Regions from separate parts of the Arthrobacter sp. B0316-5-4 genome, predicted to be linked through region 3. Evidence: riboswitches for the same ligand, from Rfam matches in the RefSeq annotation. Region 3 holds a riboswitch; each other region holds the start of a gene.
The links. Region 3 has a riboswitch for S-adenosylmethionine ahead of AC5RU9_RS14750 (hypothetical protein). Riboswitches for the same ligand answer to the same signal wherever they lie in the genome.
Positions count from the first base shown of each region.

Region 1: it holds a riboswitch for S-adenosylmethionine, as region 3 does, so the genes downstream of both, metX (homoserine O-acetyltransferase MetX) here and AC5RU9_RS14750 (hypothetical protein) in region 3, are expected to answer to the same signal.
Region 2: it holds a riboswitch for S-adenosylmethionine, as region 3 does, so the genes downstream of both, AC5RU9_RS01030 (aminotransferase class V-fold PLP-dependent enzyme) here and AC5RU9_RS14750 (hypothetical protein) in region 3, are expected to answer to the same signal.
Region 4: it holds a riboswitch for S-adenosylmethionine, as region 3 does, so the genes downstream of both, AC5RU9_RS19600 (DUF1737 domain-containing protein) here and AC5RU9_RS14750 (hypothetical protein) in region 3, are expected to answer to the same signal.

Region 1 is NZ_JBNHFN010000004.1:178,394-184,046, reverse strand. It holds gene AC5RU9_RS12935 (CPBP family intramembrane glutamic endopeptidase) at 1-114, shown strand, start outside; gene AC5RU9_RS12930 (VOC family protein) at 197-835, opposite strand; gene AC5RU9_RS12925 (bifunctional o-acetylhomoserine/o-acetylserine sulfhydrylase) at 1,040-2,380, shown strand; SAM riboswitch class IV at 2,553-2,669, shown strand; gene metX (homoserine O-acetyltransferase MetX) at 2,684-3,805, shown strand; gene AC5RU9_RS12915 (hypothetical protein) at 3,827-4,261, opposite strand; gene AC5RU9_RS12910 (winged helix DNA-binding domain-containing protein) at 4,329-5,483, opposite strand; gene AC5RU9_RS12905 (SGNH/GDSL hydrolase family protein) at 5,513-5,653, opposite strand, start outside.
Region 2 is NZ_JBNHFN010000001.1:219,066-224,718, forward strand. It holds gene aroA (3-phosphoshikimate 1-carboxyvinyltransferase) at 1-718, shown strand, start outside; gene rsgA (ribosome small subunit-dependent GTPase A) at 721-1,836, shown strand; gene hisN (histidinol-phosphatase) at 1,891-2,703, shown strand; SAM riboswitch class IV at 2,887-3,000, shown strand; gene AC5RU9_RS01030 (aminotransferase class V-fold PLP-dependent enzyme) at 3,033-4,439, shown strand; gene AC5RU9_RS01035 (class I SAM-dependent methyltransferase) at 4,503-5,348, shown strand; gene AC5RU9_RS01040 (metal-dependent transcriptional regulator) at 5,358-5,653, shown strand, end outside.
Region 3 is NZ_JBNHFN010000004.1:600,298-605,950, reverse strand. It holds gene AC5RU9_RS14765 (matrixin family metalloprotease) at 1-370, opposite strand, end outside; gene AC5RU9_RS14760 (VIT1/CCC1 transporter family protein) at 456-1,628, opposite strand; gene AC5RU9_RS14755 (hypothetical protein) at 1,855-2,046, shown strand; gene AC5RU9_RS14750 (hypothetical protein) at 2,043-2,384, opposite strand; SAM riboswitch class IV at 2,401-2,520, opposite strand; gene AC5RU9_RS14745 (sodium:solute symporter family protein) at 2,708-4,249, opposite strand; gene AC5RU9_RS14740 (helix-turn-helix domain-containing protein) at 4,517-5,092, shown strand; gene AC5RU9_RS14735 (APC family permease) at 5,197-5,653, opposite strand, start outside.
Region 4 is NZ_JBNHFN010000006.1:274,804-280,456, forward strand. It holds gene AC5RU9_RS19585 (PLP-dependent cysteine synthase family protein) at 1-504, opposite strand, end outside; gene AC5RU9_RS19590 (aromatic amino acid ammonia-lyase) at 504-2,063, opposite strand; gene AC5RU9_RS19595 (NtaA/DmoA family FMN-dependent monooxygenase) at 2,063-3,391, opposite strand; SAM riboswitch class IV at 3,557-3,670, shown strand; gene AC5RU9_RS19600 (DUF1737 domain-containing protein) at 3,684-3,947, shown strand; gene AC5RU9_RS19605 (rhodanese-like domain-containing protein) at 3,944-4,354, shown strand; gene AC5RU9_RS19610 (O-succinylhomoserine sulfhydrylase) at 4,355-5,563, shown strand; gene AC5RU9_RS19615 (hypothetical protein) at 5,574-5,653, shown strand, end outside.

The sequences.
Region 1 (5,653 bases), 420 kb from region 3:
TGGATCTACACCAAAACCAAGCGGGTGATGCCCCTGGTGATAGCCCACGCGTTGCTGGACATCGTGGCTTTCGTTGGTTTCAGCCTGTTCGGGAAGGCAGTGGGCCTGGGGTAGGCGGCCCTTAAAAATATCCGGCCGCCATCGGTGGGTGACGTCATTGGCACCCGCTGATGGCGGCCGAAGCTTTGTGGAACGGTCAGATGGTGACGGCTCCGGAGGCTGTTTCGAAAGTAACAGCCATGATTCCCGGAGTACCCCGCGGTGCGATCCACTGGACTGCTACATCCTCCAGCGGCTTTTCCACCGGTTCGCCCAACCACTCGGTCACGCGTTCCGCCGAGCCCGCAATGGTGAGGCTGGACATCTTCACGTCACTCTCGTAGACCTTTGAAGGATGCAGGGTAGGGTCGCCCTCCCACTTGAGGAGGTAGGGCACCTGGGGATCGGCGATCAGGCCAAGAATTCCGATCTGCTGCCACACCAGTTCGCGGCCGTCGGGGAACTTCCGGTTGCCGGGTACGGCCGCGCGGCCAAGGCGCTCTTCGAAGGGGGCGAGGTCGTCAACGGCGACGCACCAGCCCATCCAGCCACCACCGGCAGCCGAGCGTGCACGGACTGCCTGGCCAAAGGGGGCTTTATCGGAAGCCGGGTGGTCCAGGACCTCCACAACCTCCAGGTACTTGTTATCCGCGAGGGGAATGATCATATTCCGGGTGCCGAAGCGCGGGTGCACTCCGCCCCGGACTGCGTCCACTCCCAATGCCGCGGAAATTCGTTCGGTAGTGGCCAGAAGGCCATCTCGTTCACAGGCGTAAGAGACGTGATCCATGCGCATGGCATCATCTTGGCACTTTGTGATCGGTGTCTCAGCTAAGCCATGCCTAACTAACATGGGATGTTACTGGCAGGGGTGCGGCAGCGTCACAAACGTACGCAGTGGGACCGAATCATTCCGCCAGCGTCACAAAGCTGTCCAAGGCCCGCAGGGTGTTCCTAGACTGGCCCCAGTTCACACCACTCCATACATTCGCTTGAACCCATGTGCCACGAACAGGAGAACTCCATGTCCCAAGGATGGTCTTTCGAAACCCGCCAGATCCACGCAGGCCAGGAGCCTGACGCCGCTACGGGAGCGCGCTCGCTGCCGATCTACCAGACCACGTCCTTCGTGTTCCCCAGTGCCGAGAGCGCAGCCAACCGCTTCGCGCTGGCCGAGCTCGCACCGATCTACACCCGAATCGGCAATCCCACGCAGGACGCAGTGGAGCAGCGGGTCGCCAGCCTTGAAGGTGGCCTCGGAGCACTCCTGCTCAGCTCCGGGCAAGCGGCGGAGACCTTCGCCATCCTGAACATCGCGGAGGCCGGCGACCACATTGTGGCTAGCCCAAGCCTGTACGGCGGTACCTACAACCTGCTCGCGCACACGCTGAAGAAGTTCGGCATTTCGGTCACCTTCGTGGCGGACCCGGACAACCTTGACCAGTGGCGTGACGCCGTGCAGCCGAACACCAAGCTCCTCTTCGGTGAAGTCGTCTCCAACCCGCGCCAGGACGTGCTGGACATCGAAGGTATCGCAGGGGTTGCGCACCAGGCCGGTGTGCCCCTGATCGTCGACAACACGCTGTCCACGCCCTACCTGATCCGTCCCATCGAATGGGGCGCCGACATCGTGGTGCACTCCGCCACCAAATACCTCGGCGGACACGGCTCGGCAATTGCCGGGGTGATCGTCGACTCAGGCAACTTCGACTTCGGCAAGGACCCTGAACGCTTCCCGGGCTTCAACACCCCCGATCCCAGCTACAACGGCCTGGTCTATGCCCGCGACCTCGGCAAGGACGGTGCGCTCGGCGCAAACCTCTCCTACATCCTCAAGGCCCGTGTCCAGTTGCTCCGGGACCTGGGCTCCGCCGTCGCGCCTTTCAACGCCTTCCTGATCGCCCAGGGCCTGGAGACCTTGAGCCTGCGCGTGGAACGCCACGTCGCCAACGCCACCAAGGTGGCCGAGTGGCTTGAAGCCCACGACGACGTCGAATCGGTCGCCTACGCAGGACTGCCGTCCAGTCCGTGGTACCAGCGCGGCAAGAAGTACGGCCCCAACGGCACCGGCGCCATCGTCGCATTCAACATCAAGGGTGGCGTTGAGGCCGGCAAGCGCTTTGTGGACGGGCTGGAGCTTCACTCCCACGTGGCCAATATCGGCGACGTCCGTTCGCTGGTCATCCACCCCGCCTCCACCACGCACAGCCAGTTGACCGCCGAGCAGCAGGAGGTTGCCGGCGTCAATCCGGGCCTGGTGCGCCTGTCCGTGGGCATCGAGCACGTGGACGACATCATCGCCGACCTTGAAGCGGGCTTCCGGGCAGCCAAGGGCGCCTAGCGAGCTGCCGGATCTCATCTCCACCAACATTTTGGAGCACCGCCCCGCGCCGCAGGATATTCGCAGGGCGGTGCTACAAAGTGCTCATTCTCGAAGGATGTGACCCCAAACCGTCACAGTGGTGTCATATTCTTCGCCAGATCGGCCCTGTTTTTCCTACACTCTTCCTATAGGTCACGAGTGCCAGCATGTAGCCCCGGCTTGCTGGCCGGCAACCCTCCTCCGCGGTGGGGTGCCCCGGGTGAAGACCTGGCCCGTTCGCGCGCAAGGCGACGGGCAAGCGCGAGGATAGGTGTCAAAGGAATGACCATCACTGCAACAGCCGTACCCACATCCGAAGAAGCAGACGGCACGGTCAAGTACGTCAGCATCGGTTCGCTCGAACTCGAGGGAGGTGGATTCCTCCCGGACGTCGTCCTGGCTTATGAAACGTGGGGGCGGCTCAACGCGGATGCCTCCAACGCCGTGCTCATCGAGCATGCGCTCACGGGCAGCACGCATGTGGCACGCGGGGCGACCGACGAGGAAGGGTGGTGGGAGCAACTCGTTGGACCTGGCGGCACCATCGATACCACCAGGTATTTCGTGGTCTCCATCAACATCGTGGGCGGCTGTTACGGGAGCACGGGCCCGTCCTCCGAAGCGCCTGACGGCAAACCCTGGGGATCGCGTTTCCCCCTGATCACCCTGCGCGACAGCACTGAGGCTGAAGCGAGGCTCGCGGACGCCCTGGGAATCAAGGCGTGGCATGCCGTACTCGGCGGTTCCATGGGAGGTGCCAGGGCCCTGGAATGGGCTGTGACGTTTCCCGGGCGCGTGAAACGATGCGCCGTGATCTCGGTGGGTGCGTACAGCACGGCCGAACAGATCGCGTTCGCACAGGCCCAAACACTCGCCATCCGGCAGGACCCGAACTTCAACAATGGCGACTACTACGGTGGCGCAGCCCCTGAAGACGGCCTGGCATTGGCCCGCCGGATCGCGCATATCACTTACCGCTCGGCCCTGGAACTGGATTACCGTTTCGGACGGGAGCCGCAGCACCAGGAGACGCCACTTGCTGCCGCCGTGCTCGCGGAGCGGGGCCGCTACCAAGTGGAGAGCTACCTTGACCACCAAGGGAACAAGCTCGTCCGACGCTTCGACGCGAACAGCTACGTCGCCATCACCGAAGCGCTGATGTCCCACGACGTGACCAGGGGCCGCGGCTCACTCGAAGACGCGCTGTCCCGGACCACGGCAGAGTTCTTCGTAGCGGCGGTGGACAGCGACAGGCTCTACTTCCCCGCGCAGTCGCGGGAACTAGCGGCCGCGCTTCCGGGGGACGTGCCGGTCCACGTCATCGAAGCACCGATTGGCCATGACGGCTTCCTGACCGAAATCGGCCAACTGTCGGCACAGCTCCGGCAGGCGTTCTTCTCGTAAGCCACAGCGTGGAGCGCTTGCTCAGCCATTCATGATGTCGCCGCGCTGCTTCATATAGTCCTCCATGGCGATCTCGCCGTTGCTGAACTTCGCGTCAAGCTCGGCCAGCTTCCGCGCCCGGTAGCCCTGCGGCTCCGAAACGTTGGCGGCGGGAGTTTGGATGGGGGATGAAGGGCTCGACGGCGGAGCCGCCTGCGGTGCCGGATCAGCCGGGCGGATGTCGGCTGGGTCAGTGGGGTATCCGGGGTAGTCCTGGCCCGGGTAGTTCGGGGCAGGGTAGTTGCGGGGAGGGTACCCCTGCTGCGGGTATCCGGGGCCGGGAAGATTCTGCGGTGGGTAGCCCGGGCCGGGGAAGTTGTTGTCCTGGAGCCGGCGGGCGCGCGAGCGGTTGTACATGCGGATTCCGAGCGGAATCAGCCACGAGCAGACGATGATCCAGAAGATCAGATTGTTCAAAGTGCAGGCCTCCTAGGTCTCCTCCCAGCTTAGACCCGATAAATCACGCCAGTTTTGGTCTGCTGAATCACACCAGTTTGGTCTGGAGGCCAACGAAACTCCCGTAACGGTGCACCTCGGCGTCCAGTGCGATGTCTTCATCCGGGGTCGTGGGCCGGTTCATCCTGATGTCGAGTTCGCAGACGCCGTTGGTGAATGCGTGCCGCCACCACCCTGCCAGGCGCCCGTCCACCAGGACAACGTGCAGCGGGCTGTTGTCCTCGGGGAAGTGCGGTGCCGTTCCGCCGAGATAGTGCCGGGACTGGGAGTAGCCCATCACGTACTCGTCGTAGCACTGGATGAGGTCCACCCGGGGGAGTGCCTCGTGCTGGGCCAGCCCGGACAGCGCTTCGACATCTTCGGATGCGAGGTGAAATTCCAGGCCATCGAAAGAAACCGAGTCAAGCGTCCCGGGGGAGACCTCGTGGGCAACGGTCAGACCCAGCTTCACGTCCTTCATGGTGAGGCCCGACCAGGCTGCACAGTCCTTGACTGTGGCAGGTCCACGGCTGGCGAAGTACCGCAGGGCCAGCCGGCCAAGGGCTTGTTCACGGTCCGTGCCTGTCAGCGGCCCACCCGCGGTGCCCGTGACCCGTTCGTCGAACAGGGCATAGGTCTGCTTCAGTGCACCACCCGCGGACCGGACGGGGGTGCCGCTGACCAGTATCCGACTGATTTCCGCGTGCATGAGTTGGTAAATGAACGCCAAACCCTTGCTGGGCAAACCGGCCGCGCCGAGGATCGCGGCGAGCTCTTCCCGGGTCTTGTGCGCCCCGCCCTCCACGGCACGCTCCAGGACGTGTCCGCTTCGGACTGCGGTTTCCTGGTTGATGCCGGTTTGCCGGTACATGCCTTTGTTTCCCTGATGGAGCCTGCCGGCGGACAACCCCATCAGCCAGCCGAGATCGTCCCGGTGAACAAAATGCCACGTGGGACGGAGGATGTGGGTGCGCAGGATGGTGCCGTCCGCCACGGCTTGTTCGACGTCGGCAGCGGTGACCATGGGCAGGGACTGGCACCTCTGTGCAAGCGTCCATCGCGCGTACGGAAATTCCTGTGACTGGACTGCCAGCAGGTTGCTGAGGGCTTCGGCCGCGGAGGCCGCATGAGGGGCGCGTAACTGCTGGCGCTTCATGCGAACCTGCCGGACCTTCCCGGCCAGGAGGGAACCGTCATCCGGCATGGTGTCCCTCCCCGGGGGTGAGCCGCATCCTAGCTGCGCGGCAGCAAGGTGCCGTTGGCGCCGAAGACGGGACCCGGCGTCGGGCGCTTTGGCGTAATGCCGTCGCCAGAGGACTGGTGCCGAAGCCGCCGCAGGACCCAGGGAACAAAATACTCGCGCGCCCAGACGAG
Region 2 (5,653 bases), on a different contig from region 3:
CAAGCCTGTTCCGAGCCTCGACCACATCTCAATGACCGTGGCCACCCTCCGCAGCGTAGGGGTCTCCGTGGACGATTCGGTGCCCAACCATTGGCGGGTCTCCCCTGGCCCCATCAACGCCTTCGACCAGCGGATTGAGCAGGACCTTTCCAACGCCGGCCCCTTCCTGGCAGCCGCGTTGGCTACCAAGGGAACCGTCAGCATTCCCAATTGGCCATCCGGCACCACCCAGGTAGGCGACATGTGGCGGAGCATCCTCGCCACAATGGGTGCGGAGGTCAGTCTTCAGGACGGGACCCTCACAGTTACCGGCGGGCAAGAGATCAAGGGCGCGGAGTTCGACGAGACCAGCGAACTCGCACCCACCGTTGCCGCGCTTTGCGCACTGGCGGCCAGCCCCTCGCGGCTCACTGGCATCGCCCACCTTCGTGGCCACGAAACTGACCGGCTCGCCGCCTTGGTGGCTGAGATCAACAGGCTGGGCGGTGACGCTGAGGAAACGGCCGACGGCCTGGTTATCCGGCCAGCCGCCCTGCATGCCGGCGTAGTGCACAGCTATGCAGACCACCGCATGGCCACAGCGGGAGCGATCCTTGGCCTCGCCGTCGAAGGCGTCAAGGTGGAAGACATCGCCACCACCTCGAAGACCATGCCGGAATTCCCGGACATGTGGGTGCGGATGCTCGAATCTGCCGGCGCGGAAGAGGCCGGCAACTGACCATGGCCCGCGACGCACGCTCCTGGGATGAGTCCGACGTCCGTATCCGTCCCAACAAAAAAGGGTCACGGCCCAGGACCAAAGACCGCCCAAGCCACGATGACGCCGTCATTGGCCGCATCATCACCGTAGACCGGGGCCGGTACAGGGCAATTGTGGGGGAAGACTCCGACAACGAGCGCCTGGTCATCGCGGCACGGGCCCGTGAATTGCGGCGTAATCCCGTGGTCCCGGGTGACTTCGTCGCCTTGGTGGGCGACGTCTCCGGATCCCCGGATACCCTTGCCCGCCTGGTCCGCGTGGAGGAACGCAGGACGCTCCTGCGCCGCAGCGCTGACGATACCGATCCGATTGAACGCGTCGTAGTGGCCAACGCCGATCAACTCGTGGTGGTTGTGGCGGCGGCAAACCCCGAACCGCGGACCGGCTTCATCGACCGCGCCCTGGTGGCAGCGTACGACGCCGGTATCGAGCCGTTGCTGCTCATCACCAAGGCGGACGTCAAGGACCCGGCGGAATTGCTTGCGAACTACCTCAGCCTGGACTTCCCCGTGATCATCAGCCGGACAGCCGACTCAGAGGCCGGCGGTATTGACGCCCGCTCCGACGACGGCTTGTCCGCCAGGCTGGACCGGGACGCCGTCGCGCAGCTCCGCTCCCACCTTGGCGGAAAAGTAACTGTGATGCTCGGCCATTCAGGCGTGGGCAAGTCCACCATGGTCAACGCGCTCACGGGAGCCGAGCGCGCCACCGGCGGCGTGAACGCCGTGACGGGCCGCGGCAGGCACACCTCGTCGTCGGCGCTGGCGCTTAAACTCGACGACGCCCCCTCGGGAAGCTGGATCATCGATACGCCCGGTATCCGCTCCTTCGGTTTGGCCCACGTGGATCCGGACCGGATACTGCGTTCCTTCCCCGACCTGGAGCCCGGCACGGAAGCCTGCGAACGCGGCTGCAAGCATGACGCCACTGCCATCAACTGCGGCCTGGACGCGTGGGTAAACGATAGGCATGCCGGGCCGTCAGGCGTTGCCCGCCTTGCCTCGCTGCGTCGCTTGCTCGGTGCTGATCCCAGGCTTGAAGCAAAAGAGGCCAAGGAATTGGGGACCGTCAACTGATCGTTGCGGCTTCACGTCCCCACTGCAGCGATTGATTCAGGATAGTTTGGTGGCATGACCCATCCCGTTTCCACCTACAACGATGACCTGCGCCTCGCCCACGTCCTCGCCGACTCAGTAGATGCCCAGACCATGGATCGCTTCAAGGCGCTGGATCTGCAGATCGAAACCAAGCCGGACCTCACACCCGTCACGGATGCGGACAAGGCCGCCGAGGAAGCGATTCGCGGCCAGTTGTCCCGTTCCCGGCCCCGCGACGCCGTCCTGGGCGAGGAGTTCGGCAGCAGCGGGCACGGCTCGCGTCGTTGGATCATCGACCCCATTGATGGCACCAAGAACTTCGTTCGCGGCGTTCCGGTATGGGCAACGTTGATCGCGCTGGTCGATGAAGGCGAACCTGTGGTGGGCGTAGTGAGCGCCCCCGCATTGGGCAAACGGTGGTGGGCAGCCAAGGACATGGGTGCGTACATGGGCCGCTCGCTCGCCTCTGCCACACGCCTGAAAGTTTCCAACGTCTCCCGGTTGGCCGACGCCTCAATGTCCTATTCGAGCCTGTCCGGGTGGAAGGAGCGCGGCAACCTGGATGAATTCATGGGACTCACCGAGGACATCTGGCGTACGCGCGCTTACGGGGATTTTTGGTCCTACTGCCTGGTCGCCGAGGGCGCCGTGGACATCGCATGCGAACCTGAGCTGAATCTCTACGATATGGCAGCCCTGGTGCCCATCGTCACTGAAGCCGGTGGACGCTTCACGTCGCTGGAAGGTGAGGACGGCCCGTTCGGTGGCAACGCGTTGGCCACGAACTCCATCCTGCATTCGGAAGTCCTCAAACGGCTGAACCCCGGACTGGACGACCTGCTCTAAGCTGAGCGTGGCTCCCGCACAGTCTGGACCCTGACGAAACTTTCGACGGCGGATGGCTCCTTTTGGAGCCGTCCGCCGTTTTTTCTTCGCCTAAACAGCGACTTTTCCGCCAACGTAACAATGCGCTTAACAAAGCCAACAGGCTTTGGAGGGGCCGGATCGTATGCTCTAACCTTTTTTACAGGTCACGAGTGCCAGCGCTAAACCCCGGTTTGCTGGCCGGCAACCCTCCATTCGCGGTGGGGTGCCCCGGGTGACGACCCGGCCGGTCCGGAACGGATACGGCAAGCGCGGATCCCCCTGTGGGGGTCCCTCTTGAGTGAGGTCCCATGAGCACCGTTACGTTGAACGCCAACACCATTCCGTCTTTTGCCGAGGCAACCACGGCACCCGTATCAGCAGCACGGCCGCTGGCCGCTGTTACCGGCGCGGAGTTGCAGGCCCCCCTGATCCAGGGCGGCCACGTCCGTTACGCCAACCTTGACTACGGCGCATCAGCACCGGCCCTGACCATTGTTTCGGCGTACCTCAACGAAGTACTGCCTTACTACGCCAGTGTCCACCGCGGTGCGGGTTTCGCGTCGCAAATCAGCACATCCGTCTACGAGAATTCACGGAACATCGTGCGTGAATTCGTTGGCGGGCGGGCTGATGATTCCGTGATTTTCACCAGAAACACTACGGACTCCCTGAACTTGCTGGCCGGATGCCTTCCCGTGGTTGATGGCCAGGCAGCGGGCGAGGTCCTGTACCTGGACATCGAACACCACGCCAACCTGCTGCCCTGGCAAGGTGTGCCCCACCGAAGCGTCGTCGCCGCCCCTACACTTGCCGCTACCTTGGACAAACTCCGCAGCGAACTCGCCCAAGGCGGCGTGAGCCTGCTGGCGGTCACCGGCGCCTCGAACGTCACCGGTGAAATCCTCCCCATCGTCCAACTCGCCTCCCTGGCCCACGAATTCGGCGCACGGATCGTGGTGGACGCCGCGCAGCTTGCACCGCACCGCCGCATCAACATCGCCGAAGCGGACGTCGATTATGTCGTGTTCTCGGGTCACAAGCTCTACGCTCCGTTCGGCGCGGGAGTCGTTGTGGGGCGCCCTGACTGGCTCGACGCCGGGGTCCCCCACCTGGCTGGCGGCGGAGCCGTCCGTGAAGCCCGGTTGGATTCGGTCAGCTGGGCTACCGGCCCGGCCCGCCATGAGGGCGGTTCTCCCAACGTCCTGGGAGCGGCCACCCTGGCACGTGCCACCCAGGTCCTGGCCGGCCTGGACGAGCAGGAATGGCATGCCCACGAGGCGGCCATCCGTTCCTACCTGGTTAAAGGCCTGGAAGCGATCGAAGGCGTCTCGGTCCACAAAATCTTCACCGATTCCGTCGACACGATCGGCGTGGTCAACTTCTCCGTGGAAGGGTTCGACGCCGGTTTGGTCGCCGCCTACCTCGCGGCGGAGCACGGCGTCGGCCTTCGGGACGGCCGTTTCTGCGCCCACCCGCTGCTTAAGCGCCTGGGGCTCCCTTCAGGTTCGCTGCGGGCAAGCTTCGGCGTCGGCTCCCGGTTGGAGGACGCCACCAGGTTGCTGGCAGGCATCGAAGAACTCAAGCGCAACGGACTTGGCTGGGACTACGTGGTGGACGAAGGCCGCTGGGTGCCCGCGAACGACCACCGCAGCTACCCCGAATGGGCGCCCAACACTCCGGGCACAGCTGGCGCAGCGCCCTGCACTGTGGACTAGGAATCCGCGCACCAAGGGGTTCCACGGCTGCGGTAAATTCGTAGGGTAACTTTTGGCAACCCTATGAAGGAGCTCCGCGTGTCCACGCCGTCCCCGGGAGCCGCAAACAGTACGGCAGGCATTCCCGGACCAGCAGGACCGAGGGGTCCCAAGCTCCACGCCACCCGCAGGCACGAACTCGGCCAAAGCTTCCAGGACGGCGGGGAGCACTATGACCGCGTGCGCCCCGGATACCCCATGGACTCCTTGGAGTGGATTCTGCCGCACGGAGCCCGGACAGCGGCCGACATCGGTGCGGGTACCGGCAAGTTCACCTCCCTCCTCCTCCAGCGGGACCTGGAGGTTGCCGCCGTCGATCCTTCCCGGGACATGCTGGAACAACTTCGCAAAAGCTACCCGCAGGTCAACGCACTGGTGGGAACAGCCGAGGCAACAGGGCTGACGGACTCAGCATTCGACGTCGTCAGCGTTGCCCAGGCCTGGCACTGGTGCGATCCCCTCCCCGCCAGCACGGAAATCGCACGGATCCTCAGGCCCGGTGGAACGCTTGGCCTGATTTGGAACCAGTTGGATACGTCCATTCCATGGGTGCACCGGCTGTCCCGGATCATGCATGCAGGGGACGTCCACAAACCGGGATTCCGGCCAGTCATCGGCCCGGAGTTCCGTGGCCTGGAGCGCCACCTGACGTCATGGGAGGATCCCCTGACCCCGGAGGACATCATGGAGCTGGCGAAGTCACGCAGTTACTACCTCCGCGCCAGCGAGGCCACCCGGGCGAAAGTCATGGGGAACCTCCAGTGGTACCTCTACGAGCACCTTGGACATGCGACAGGCGAAGCAGTCCCCGTGCCCTACGTGACGCAAACGTGGCGTGCACTCAAGGTCCAGGACGCGCTGCCACGGTAGGCTTGGGGTGTGAAGACCAGTACGCCATCCTCCTCGATCGAGGACTACGTCAAGGTCATCTACTCCTACACGGAGTGGCAGGACAAACCGATCACTTCCTCCCAGCTCGCCCAGAGGCTGGGCGTGGCCAACTCCTCCGTCTCGGAAATGGTCCGCAAGCTCAAGGACCAGGGCTTGGTGGACCACCAGCCGTACAGCGCCATACGGCTGACGTCCGAAGGCATGCGCCTTGCCTTATCCATGGTCCGTCGGCACCGACTCATCGAGACCTACCTTGTGGAGGAACTGGGCTACAGCTGGGACGA
Region 3 (5,653 bases):
GCAGTGGGCGGCAAGGCGAGTACCCAACGGGAGTGCCGTCGTCGTTGGTGGCCAGGAACTTGTACGAATCGTTGGTGGTTCCCGGTGCCGGGGGCGAGGCCAGCGGTGCGTCTGCTTCCTCAAGTCCCGGCGGCGGCGCGTCGACAGGGTGGGCGGCCTTCCCTTGCCCCTGGCTCCCTTGCTGCGGTGTGCCAGGCACGCCCGCCCCAGGAAAGAGTGCTGTTATGCGGGGGTCGCCGTGCAGGAAACCGCTGACCAGGACGGCAATGACCGCCGCGACGGCGGCCAGGAGGACACCGCGGAGAACACGCAGGGCCGTTCCTGTGCGCCGGTGCCTGGGCGCACGTACTTCTTCCCGCTCCGGGTCCACGGTTCTCCATTCCTCACGCCCTGGTCACGCGGGGCAGCGCGGAGGACGAACCAACAGTACGGGCTGCGGACTGAGCCGTCCAAACTCAGACGATCGCTGCGCCGAAGAGCAATCCCAGTCCATAGGTGGCGGCAGCCGCTCCGAGGCCGATCGCAAGCTGCCGCAGGCCGCGGCTCAGCGGCGACGTTCCGGAAAGCAGGCCGACGACGGCGCCGGTCGCCAACAGCGCGATGCCCACCAGCACACCGGCCACCATCAGGGCAGCCACACCGGTCATGCCAAAGAGGAACGGCAGGATGGGAATGATGGCACCCGAAGCGAAGAAGCAGAAGCTGGACAACGCTGCGCCCCAGGCTGAGCCTACGGATTCGTGCTCGTCCGCTGCCGGCTTTTCGGGTTGCAGGGAGAGGCTGGGATCGCAATCGCAGCTGAACAACCCCATGCGTTCGGCAGCGCGGTGCTCGGCGGCTTCCTGGGTCATCCCCCGGGCCAGGTACACCAGGACCAGTTCGTTGTGCTCAATATCCAGGGACGGCGCAGCGGTGAGCGTGGCCTGTGTCGGGAGGGTGGCGTTGAGCAATTCCCGTTGCGACCGCACCGAGACGTATTCGCCGGCGCCCATGGAGAGGGCTCCGGCCAGCAATCCTGCTACGCCACTCATCAGCACCACGGGGCTGGGCACTCCGGTGGCGGCCATGCCCATGACCAGGGAGAGGTTGCTGACCAGGCCGTCGTTGGCGCCGAAGACTGCGGCGCGGAAGGTGCCGGACAACCTGTTCCGGCCACGGGTGGCAAGCCCGCGGACTACTTCTTCATGGATCTGCTCATCTGCCACCATGGCAGGTGTCGCGGCGGGCTCGGTGCCGTATGGGGAGCGGCCTTCGGCCCGCTGCGCCAACGCGAGCACGAACACCGAGCCGAAGTTGCGGGCCAGGAAACCCAGGAACTGGCTGCGGCCGGACGCCGCCTTGGGCATTCCTGCGTGCTCCCCAAGGAGCTTGAGCCAGTGGGCTTCGTGCCTGCCTTCGGCCTCGGCCAAGGCCAGGAGGATCTGGCGTTCTTCGCCGTCCCGGCGTTGGGCGAGTTCCCGGTAGACGGCGGCTTCGGCCCGTTCGTCTGCCAGGTATTGACGCCAACGCCGGATGTCCGAGGACGTCGGTGCGGTTTGCGGCGCTCCGGCGTTTTGGGGGGCTTCGGTTTCGTGGATGGGGTCCGGAGCGGGGCTCGACGAACCGTGGGATTCCTGGTGCTGTTGCACTTTTTCTCCTGTGCTGGGTGGGGTAGTTGCGGCCCCATTGCACGCCCCACACTACCGCTTATTCCCGGGGTTTTTTGGCTGGTATTCCTCAACCGGAATGTTCGGTGCACCTTAATTTCCGCCCCTTGACCGGTCCGTGGGCCGGTGCTCAGATGGAATGACAGGGGCGGGGTCTCCCGCACGAGGTCATCGGGCCGTTCGCGGCCCATGGGACGGAGGTTGCATCATGAACACCACCGAATCACACGCCAACTACCCGGAGCGGGCAACCGTGGAGTCCGACCCGGCCTACGACTACGCAGAAGACCAGGAAGTGGACGAAGCCTGGGTGGAGGAAGTGGACGCACCGGAGGATGACGAACGGGTGGTCCCGATTGATGAAACCGACGACTTCCGGGAGGAAGACGCAGAGGATTAGGCAGGCTGCTCCGGAAAGGTGAAGTGCCTCGCCAGCCCCCTTGGCTTCCCGACGGCGGCAACGGTCACCGTCAGCGTCCCTGACGCTGCGCACCATTGGGTAGGGCGGACGGCCTGCGCAAGCGCGCGGGCAATCACCTGTGGATCGGGGTGCAGCAATGTCACGCTCTTCGCCCCGGCCAGAAGGGTGACGGTCCCCAGGAAGAGGTCGACGGCGGGTATCACCGCGACCGTGCCGGCTGCGGCTTCGGCGGGGGTACCGGTTGTTTGGGCTGAGGGGGTTTGGGCGCCGGGTGCCTGCGGGTTGAAGGCTTGGCTGCTGTCGGCTTGGTACGGCAAGGTACGTCTCCTTGGGGGAGTGCTCTTGCCCGCTCGGTTGTCTTTGGTCCGGGGCGGGCCGCTTCCTCATCCGAACCACCCGTGAACATGGGGTTGGTGTGTGGCCAGTCGGAGCTTGGCACCACATCTCTTGAAGCTGGCACCACCCTACCGCACGCGCGCCCTCGTTGTTGGGCCTGCTCCGCAGGGTTTGGTGGGGTCTAAGTCTGCAGAGCAGGCCCCACAACGTGTACCTGCCGGGGACACAACAACGGCGACGCTCCCCGACAAGGGGAGCGCCGCCGTCGGGCGTTGCTTTGTTTCTTTTGTCCTGCGCGTTCGGGTTAGTTGGCCCTGTTGGAGCTGACCGGGTGTGCTTCGATCGGCAGTTCGTCGGAGATCGCGCCAGCCACTCGCTTGTCCCAGGCGGCCCGGACTGCGGGGTCAGTGCGCGGCGTGAGGAGCGAAATGACCACGTAAGCGACGAACGAGGCGGCGAGGCCGTAGTAGATGGGTTCGTTGGCGTAGACGCCGTCCTCGCTCGGGATGACTCCGGTTGCGAACATGATCAGCAGGGCCAGTGTCAGCACGGAGCCAACTGCCATGGACCATGCAGCCGCGATGCCTGTTCCGCGCTTCCAGACAAGGCCGCCGAGGATGGCGACCAAGAGGCCACCTACCAGGATGTCGTAGGCGATGGTGAGGGCTACCACCACGTCCTGCGCGGCCATGGAGATCAGGACCGCAACGATGCCCAGGCCCAGGACCCAGTAACGGTTGGCCTTGACGTCGTGCTCGGGGTTTTCCGTGTCATCGGTGTTGATGGTCTTGCCGAACCAGCTGGCCACGAACGGGACGACGTCGGCGCGGGCAACCGTTGCGGCGGCGATCAGCGCGCCGGAGGCGGTGGACATCATGGCGGCGACAGCCGCGGCCATCACCAGGCCACCGATGCCGACGGGGAGGATGTGGGTTGCCACCTCGGCGTACACAACGTCCTTACCGAGGTTTGCGACGTCGATATCCGGCAGTGCCACGCGTGCTGCGAGACCAATGAAGGCGCCGGCGATGCCGTAGAGGATGCAGTAGACACCGGCCGTGGCTCCGCCCCAGCGTGCAACGGTGGGGGTCTTGGCGGTGAAGACGCGCTGCCAGATGTCCTGGCCGATCAGGAGGCCCAAGGTGTAGACGACAAAGTACGTGATGATCGTCTGGGTGCCGATGCCGTCGATCTGGAAGAAGCTGTCTTCGAGGCGCCCACGGATGCCGTCCATGCCGCCGGCAGCGTTCATGACGAACGGAAGCATCAGGAAGAAGATGCCCACAGTCTTGATGATGAACTGCACCTGGTCGGCCAGGGTGATGGACCACATGCCACCGATGGTTGAGTAGACCAGCACGATTGCGCCGCCAACAGCGATTGCCATCCAGCGTTCCCAGTCGAAGAGCACAACGAAGATGGTGGCGTAGGCACCGGTAGATGTAGCGCACAGCATCAGCGTGTACGCGAGCATCACGATTCCGGACGTCTGGGTGGCCTTGCTGCCGTAGCGGAGGCTGAGCATCTGGGAGACGGTGTAGATCTTCAGGCGTTGGATGGTGCCGGCGAAGAGCAGGCTGAGCAGCAGCACACCGGCGCCGATGGCAACGACCAGCCACATGCCGGAAATGCCGAATTTGTAGCCCAGGCCGACGCCGCCGACGGTGGATGCGCCACCGAGGACCACCGCGGCCATGGTGCCTGTGTAAAGGAAGGGGCCAAGGCGGCGGCCGGCCACCAGGAAGTCGCTGTTGTTCTTGGTGCGGGACTTGCCCCACCAGCCGAACGCCAGCATGGCGAGCAGGTACACCACCACGATTGCGATGTTAATAGCCGAAGATTCCATGAACGGTCCTTGGAGCTGATGCACGGAGGTTGGGGATTTCGACGATACTCCTGCGAAGGGTCGAAGTCTCCGTGCTGACGATTGGAGATTGGGGGAGGTGTTGTATGCCTCACAGACAACACTTGTTGCCTCTGAGGATATGTTGTGATCGGAGTAACAGTCAAGATGCTTACGACATGCTTCCGTCGTTTCTGGCTACTGTTTTGCGCGATCCGGCTACTATTGCTCCAATGACAGGGCCACATGACAGGCCTGAAAGGTTCGTGAATGAAGGCTCTCCCCGTTGAACCAAGCAACGTTCCTGTTGCCATCGGTTCCAGAATCCGCGCAGCCCGGCAAGCGCAGCGCCTCACCATCGAGCAAGTGGCGGATGCTACAGGTCTCACCAAAGGGTTCCTTAGCCGTGTGGAGCGGGACCTGACATCGCCGTCGGTCGCGTCCCTGGTCACCCTGTGCCAGGTTCTGTCCGTCTCCGTAGGGGATTTGTTCGCGGCGCCGGAAACCCACCTGACAAAGCGCGACGACGGCCCCCGCATCTCCCTGGGTGGCCAAGGAATAGTGGAACGCCTGTTGACTGCGCGCTCCGAGCGCCGCCTGCAGATCCTGCAGGCCACCATCGAACCCCGCGGCCGCGGCGAGAACGAGCTGTACGCGGTGGATTGCGATGTGGATGTCCTGCATGTGGTCAAGGGCCGGATCAAACTCATCCTGACCAATGAGGAATACGACCTCGCAGAAGGCGATACGCTCTCCTTCCCGGGCCGGGAACCCCACACCTGGATCAACCCCACGGACGAAACCGTCGAAGTGCTCTGGGTGCTGGTCCCGGCCGCGAGCCGGTAGTTCTTCCCTCCGCGAGATGACAGTTAATGCCCATGTTTGTCGTAAACATGGGCATTATCTGTAGTTTGGGGGAGCCGGGGGCGGCCCCGCGCTGGGGAGACCGGCTAGCCCACGTGGACCCAGGGCCGGCGGGTGATGTCCGGTTCCGCTTCCCGCAGCACTTCCCGGGTGACCGGCGCGATTTCGCCCTCGCCGAAGAACAGGAACCTGCTCAGGTTGGAGATCGGGTTTCCCTCGGTCCAGCGGAAGTAGATGTGCGGCATGAAGCCGGTGACGTCGCGGATGTGCAGCAAAACCGCGGCCAGGGTATTGGGCACGTTGTTACTGTGCACTTCCAGGATCTTGAAGCCGTGCCTCTCCTTGCCCACCACCTGCAGTTCCTGCTCAAAGTCGGAGCTGTCGTCCACGATGATCTCAATGAACACTGCGTCGCAGTCCACGGGAAGGTGGTTTGCCTGCTGGGCGTGCTGGAGCTTCTCCTTGTAACGGCTGGCGCTCAGGTGCTTGGGCTCGTGGGCGATGATCCGGACCGGACCCTCGGCGTGGTTCGCCGTGAACTCC
Region 4 (5,653 bases), on a different contig from region 3:
GTTGTCGAACTGCATCGGCCGCCAGGCGCCGGGCGTCTCTGCGGTGATGCGGGCAGCCACGGCACGGGCGTTCTCCGGCGATTCCGAGGGCGCGTTCCAGTCCGTGAGGATCACGCGTGCGCCGTAGTTGTGCAGTGCGGCGAGCTTCTCCTGCGAGATGGTGTCGCCGGTGACCACAACAACCGGGTGGCCGGTGAGGTGCCCGATCAGGGCCAGTCCGATCCCCGTGTTTCCGGAGGTGCTCTCCACGATGGTGGCGCCCGGTTTCAACTCCCCTGAGCGTTCAGCGGCACGGACCATGCTCAAGGCTGTGCGGTCCTTGATGGAGCCCCCGGGGTTCTCGGATTCGAGTTTGATGTGGATGGCGCTGCCCAACCCACGGCCCATGGCCTCGAGTTTCACCAGTGGGGTGTTCCCCACCTTGTCCAGGACTGAGGCATCCAGCACGTCCGGCGTCGGCTCGGCTGAGTGCGCGCCGTGTTTGCGGATAGCGGTGTTCACCATCATTCCCCTCCTTCGGACTCGATAAGTTGTTGCACGGCCTCGCGCAGCCCAGACCGCGCCCTCTCCACCAAATCCGGCGCGGACGGCCGGTCCGCAAGGACATCGGCCAAACGTCCGACGACGGCGCCCGTCCCCTTCCCGAGTGGCTGCGCGGCCCCCGCTTCAAGCAGCAAGTAGGACGCAGTGAGGGCCTCAATCGCCAACAGCTTCTCCGCGGCCTCCAGCGACTTTTCAAGTTGCTGCAACGCGAGTGGGGCCAGGGTGGAGTGGTCTTCGACGTCGGCGGACAGGGTTGGTGCTCCAAGGGTTGCCGGCGCTGCCAGGAATTTGAGTTCAGCCAGGAGCCCCGCGGCGGAGTACCACAGCAGTCCCGGCAGTTCTTCATGTGCAAGGCCCGACTCGTCGGTGGCTGCGGCGAGGTGCTTGGCCCGGATGGCGCGTTGCGGCGGGTACAACTTGGCGATGCGCCGCTCGCTGGAAATGCCCACATGGGCCAAAGCGAGCCGCAACACTTCGAAGGACAGCGCCAACTGCGTGGGCTGGAAATTCCCGCCGGACACCACCAGCCCGGACCCGACGTCCACCAGCGGGTTGTCACCGCGACCGTTCAGTTCCACCTCCAGCGCCTTGCCCAGGTCCGAAACCAGGGACCGGAATGCCCCGTGCGTCTGCGGTGCGGCGCGGAAGGAGAGAGCGTCCTGAACCGAAACCCCAGGCCGAACATCCTCCAGCCAGCCGCCGCCCAAAAGGCGTCGAACAGCAGCGGCCGAGTCCCGCTGGCCGTCCACCGCCTTGGCTGCCTGGATCGCCGGCGAAAACGGGCTGAGGTTCCCACCGCCGTCGTACCTTGCGATTGCCTCAAGCGAGAGGGAAAGCGCGACGTCGGCAAGTTCGGCTACGTGCCGCAACCGCAGGAGGATCAGGGCGCCGACGCCCACGGAGTAGGAGTTGGCGCTCACCAGTGACAGGGCTTCGCCGGCTGCGAGGGTGAGGGGCTGCAGCCCGGCGTCGGCGAGCGCTTTGGCCCCCGGAACCAAGGCGCCGTCGGCATCGAACGCTTCACCTTCGCCAAGGGCGACAGCAGCGACGGCGGCGAGTTGGGTGAGGTCCGATGAGCCCACTGAGCCTTCGGCCGGGATAGCGGGGTGGACGCCGCGATTCAGGAGTTCGGCATAGAAGCGGGCCGTGTCGGGGCGAACTCCGGAGCCACCACGGCTGAATCCGACGAGCCGGGCCAGGATGACGGCACGGGCGGCGGCGCGGTCCAGATATGGGCCCACACCACTGTTGTGGTACCGGACAACCTGCACCTGGTAACTGAGGATCGACTTGTCCTCCACAACCGTGTCCCGACCGGATCCCAGCAGCGTGTTGAGTCCGTAGACCCTCTGGCCGGAAGAGGCAGCCTCCTCCAGGATCTCGCGGGAGCGTCCAAGCAAAGTCAACGCATCATGGTTGAGTTTCACGTGAAACGAGGCATCGCTGGCCGCCAGAGCCACGCGTTCCGCCCGTATTGGGGCCGTTCCTATCACCAGGGTTCTTGGATCATCGGAGGCCATCAGAAGTCCAGGAGGTTCTGCCGGAATCCACCGTTGCCATAGCTCTTCCTCAACAGCCCCCGTCGGCGCAGCTCCGGGGTGAGCTTGTCCAGCACCCCATGCACCGTAACCGGATCCACGAAGCCGGAGAAGAGGAACCCATCTCCGCCCACGGCAGAGCCGGTTTCTTCGAGGTAGTCGGCGATTTCGCCCGAAGTACCGATGATTGAGTCGCCTGCCCCGCCACTACGGGCCTGCAGGATCTGGCGAAGCGTGGAACCTGGCGGCGCTGCTTTGGCGAAATGCTCCAGGGTGCCCTGGTTGCTGTTGGTGCTCAGCTCGGGCAGTGGTTCATCGAGGTCGAACTGCTTGAAGTCGATCACGGAGAGGTATGAGATGGAGTTGAGCTGGCTGTCGATATCGCGTTGGGTGAGCTCACGCCTCTGGGCGCGCAGTTCCTCGGCTTCCGCAGCGGAACCGACCACCGTGGGCTTGAGGACAAACAGTACCTTCACGTCATCGGGGTTCCTGCCGGCCTTCGCAGCCTCAGCACGGATGGAGTCCCGGTACGCCTTCATCCCGTCCACGCCTCGTGCCAAGGCGATCGCTACATCGGCATGCCCGCCAGCGAAGGCCTTGCCGCGGGGTGAAGCCCCCGCCTGAACCAAAACGGGTTCCTCCGGCAGGGGCGCCGTGTTCAGCGGGCCACGGACCTTGAAGAAGTCGCCCTCATGGTTGATCGGGTGCACCTTTGTATGGTCCGCGAATACCCCGGCGGAAACGTCCTCAAGCACGGCGCCAGGTTCCCAGCTCCGCCAAAGCCGCCTCACGACGTCGACGAATTCTTCCGCCTTCTCATACCGCAAGTCGTGCTCAATCTGCTGATCCAGCCCGTAGTTCTGGGCGGCGAGGTCGCTGCCCGACGTCACCACGTTCCAGCCCAGCTGGCCCTCGGAGAAGTGCTGCAACGTGGCCAGCAGCCTGGCGGCAGTGAAGGGCGGATAGAAAGAGGCGCTGACGGTAGGCACGATCCCCAGGTGCTCTGTGGCGGAGAGGAGGTATGGGACCAACGCCAATGGGTCGTGCTTCGGCGCGAAGGACGCGTGAGCAAGCGAGACCTCCGCCGTACCGCCATACGTGTCCGGAACGGTGAGCGAGTCCTCAATGATGAACAGGTCAAGCCCGGACCGCTCGAAGGCGCGCACGGCCTCTTGGTACAGGGCGGGTTTCTTCCAGTCATAACCCAGGCTGTAGCCGGGAGTCCCCCAGCCCTGGACTCCGAATCCGTGGCCCACGAACCATCCAAAATGCAGCATGGGCTTGAGTGTAGAACTGCTCTGTCCGTTCACCGCGACCTGATTTCTTGCGAAGTTACAGGGGGACGTACTGCGTCAATTATGCTCCCGGGGCGTCATAAATGGGCCCTGCCACAGCACCCTCCGGTTACGCAACATGACGGCGGGCAACCCCCCGCCACATGCAGCCCGGGCGCCCTGAATGCTACGTTTTTCTTGAGTAATGAGTACCAGCGCGAAGCCCTGACTTGCTGGTCGGCAACCCTCTCTCCGGCGGGGTGCCTCAGGTGACTACTCGGCGTATCGGACAGATTCGAACTGCAAGCGTGACTGAGGAGCACCAGCGATGCCTGAACCCACTGAAGAAAAACTTTCCTACCGCCTGATCACAGGCCCAGACACCCGCGATTTCTGCGAGCGGATCAGCTCCGCACTCGCCGAGGGCTATGTGCTCCATGGCAGCCCGGCAGCCACCTTTAACGGCACGGACGTCATCGTCGCCCAGGCAATTGTGCTACCCGCGGCGATCGCCAACGCAGACGCCGCCGTGGCCGACGCCGTCGACCAGCTTGAAAACGACGACGACGAAGCATTCGAGGGGCACGCATGAGCTACGCAGGTGACCTGACCCCGCAGGACGCGTGGGCCAAACTTGAAGCGGGCGCCATCCTGGTGGATGTCCGCACCGAGGGTGAATGGGCCCACATCGGCATCCCGGACACCAAAGCCACGGAAAACGATCCCCTGTTCATCCAGTGGAACCTCGCCGGCGGCATCCCCAACTCACGCTTCATCGAGGACCTGCGGCAACAGGCGCCCGAAGACGACGGCGTGGAACTGGTGTTCCTGTGCCGCTCAGGCCAGCGCTCCATTTCCGCGGCCATCGCAGCAACCCAGGCAGGCTTCACCGCATACAACGTCCTTGAGGGCTTTGAAGGCGAACCCGACCGCTACGGCGAGCGCACTGTGAATGGCTGGAAAAACCGTGGCCTACCGACGAACCTGGGGACCGACTAAGTGACTTTCAATCCCGACGCCGCTGGCTGGAACCCTGACACCCAGGCTGTCCGTGGCGGTCTTGACCGTACCAACTTCCAGGAAACGTCCGAACCCGTTTTCCTGAACTCCGGCTTTGTCTACGAATCCGCTGCCGCTGCCGAACGCGCCTTCACCGGCGAGGACGAACGATTCGTCTACTCCCGCTACGGCAACCCCTCCGTGGCCACCTTCCAGGAGCGGCTACGCCTGCTCGAAGGAACCGAGGCGTGCTTTGCGACGGCGTCCGGAATGTCCGCGGTCTTCACCGCCCTGGGTGCCCTGCTGGCTGCCGGCGACCGCGTGGTCGCTGCCCGCTCCCTGTTTGGATCCTGCTTCGTGATCCTCAACGAAATCCTGCCGCGCTGGGGCGTGGAGACGGTATTCGTCGATGGACCCGATCTGGAGCAGTGGCGTGAGGCCCTGTCCGAGCCCACCACGGCCGTGTTTTTCGAGTCCCCGTCGAACCCCATGCAGGAGATCGTCGACGTCGCCGCCGTCAGCGAACTGGCGCATGCCGCAGGGGCGACCGTCGTCGTCGACAATGTCTTTGCCACTCCCCTGCTGCAGCGCTGCGGTGAGCTGGGCGCCGACGTGATCGTGTACTCCGGCACCAAGCACATCGACGGCCAGGGTCGCGTCCTGGGCGGCGCCATCCTTGGAACCAAGGAATTCATCGACGGCCCGGTCAAGCAGCTCATGCGGCACACCGGACCTTCGCTATCCGCGTTCAACGCCTGGGTACTGACAAAGGGCTTGGAAACCATGGGGCTGCGGGTGAACCACAGCTCCGCGTCGGCTTTGAAGATCGCGGAGTGGCTCGAGCAGCAGCCCGCCATCAGCTGGGTCAAGTACCCGCTGCTGAAATCGCACCCGCAGTACGAGCTCGCTGCGAAGCAGATGAAAGCCGGCGGCACTGTGCTGACATTCGAGCTTTCGCCGTCAGCCGGGCGTTCGGCCAAGGAAGCTGCTTTCGCGCTGCTCGACGGACTCCGCGTCATCGACATCTCCAACAACCTGGGCGATTCCAAGTCCCTCATCACCCACCCGGCCACCACGACGCACCGGGCCATGGGTCCGGAAGGCCGGGCGGCAATTGGCCTCTCGGATGGAGTGGTTCGCTTGTCCGTGGGCCTGGAAGACGTGGACGATCTCATCCTGGATCTGGAGAAGGCCCTCAAACAGGTCTAGCCTTGCTGCCATGAGCGGGACTTACCCTTACCGCCGTGCCGGAGCGGTTATCGTTGCCGGCACGGTGGTGTGGTTCGTGGGAGTCTCACC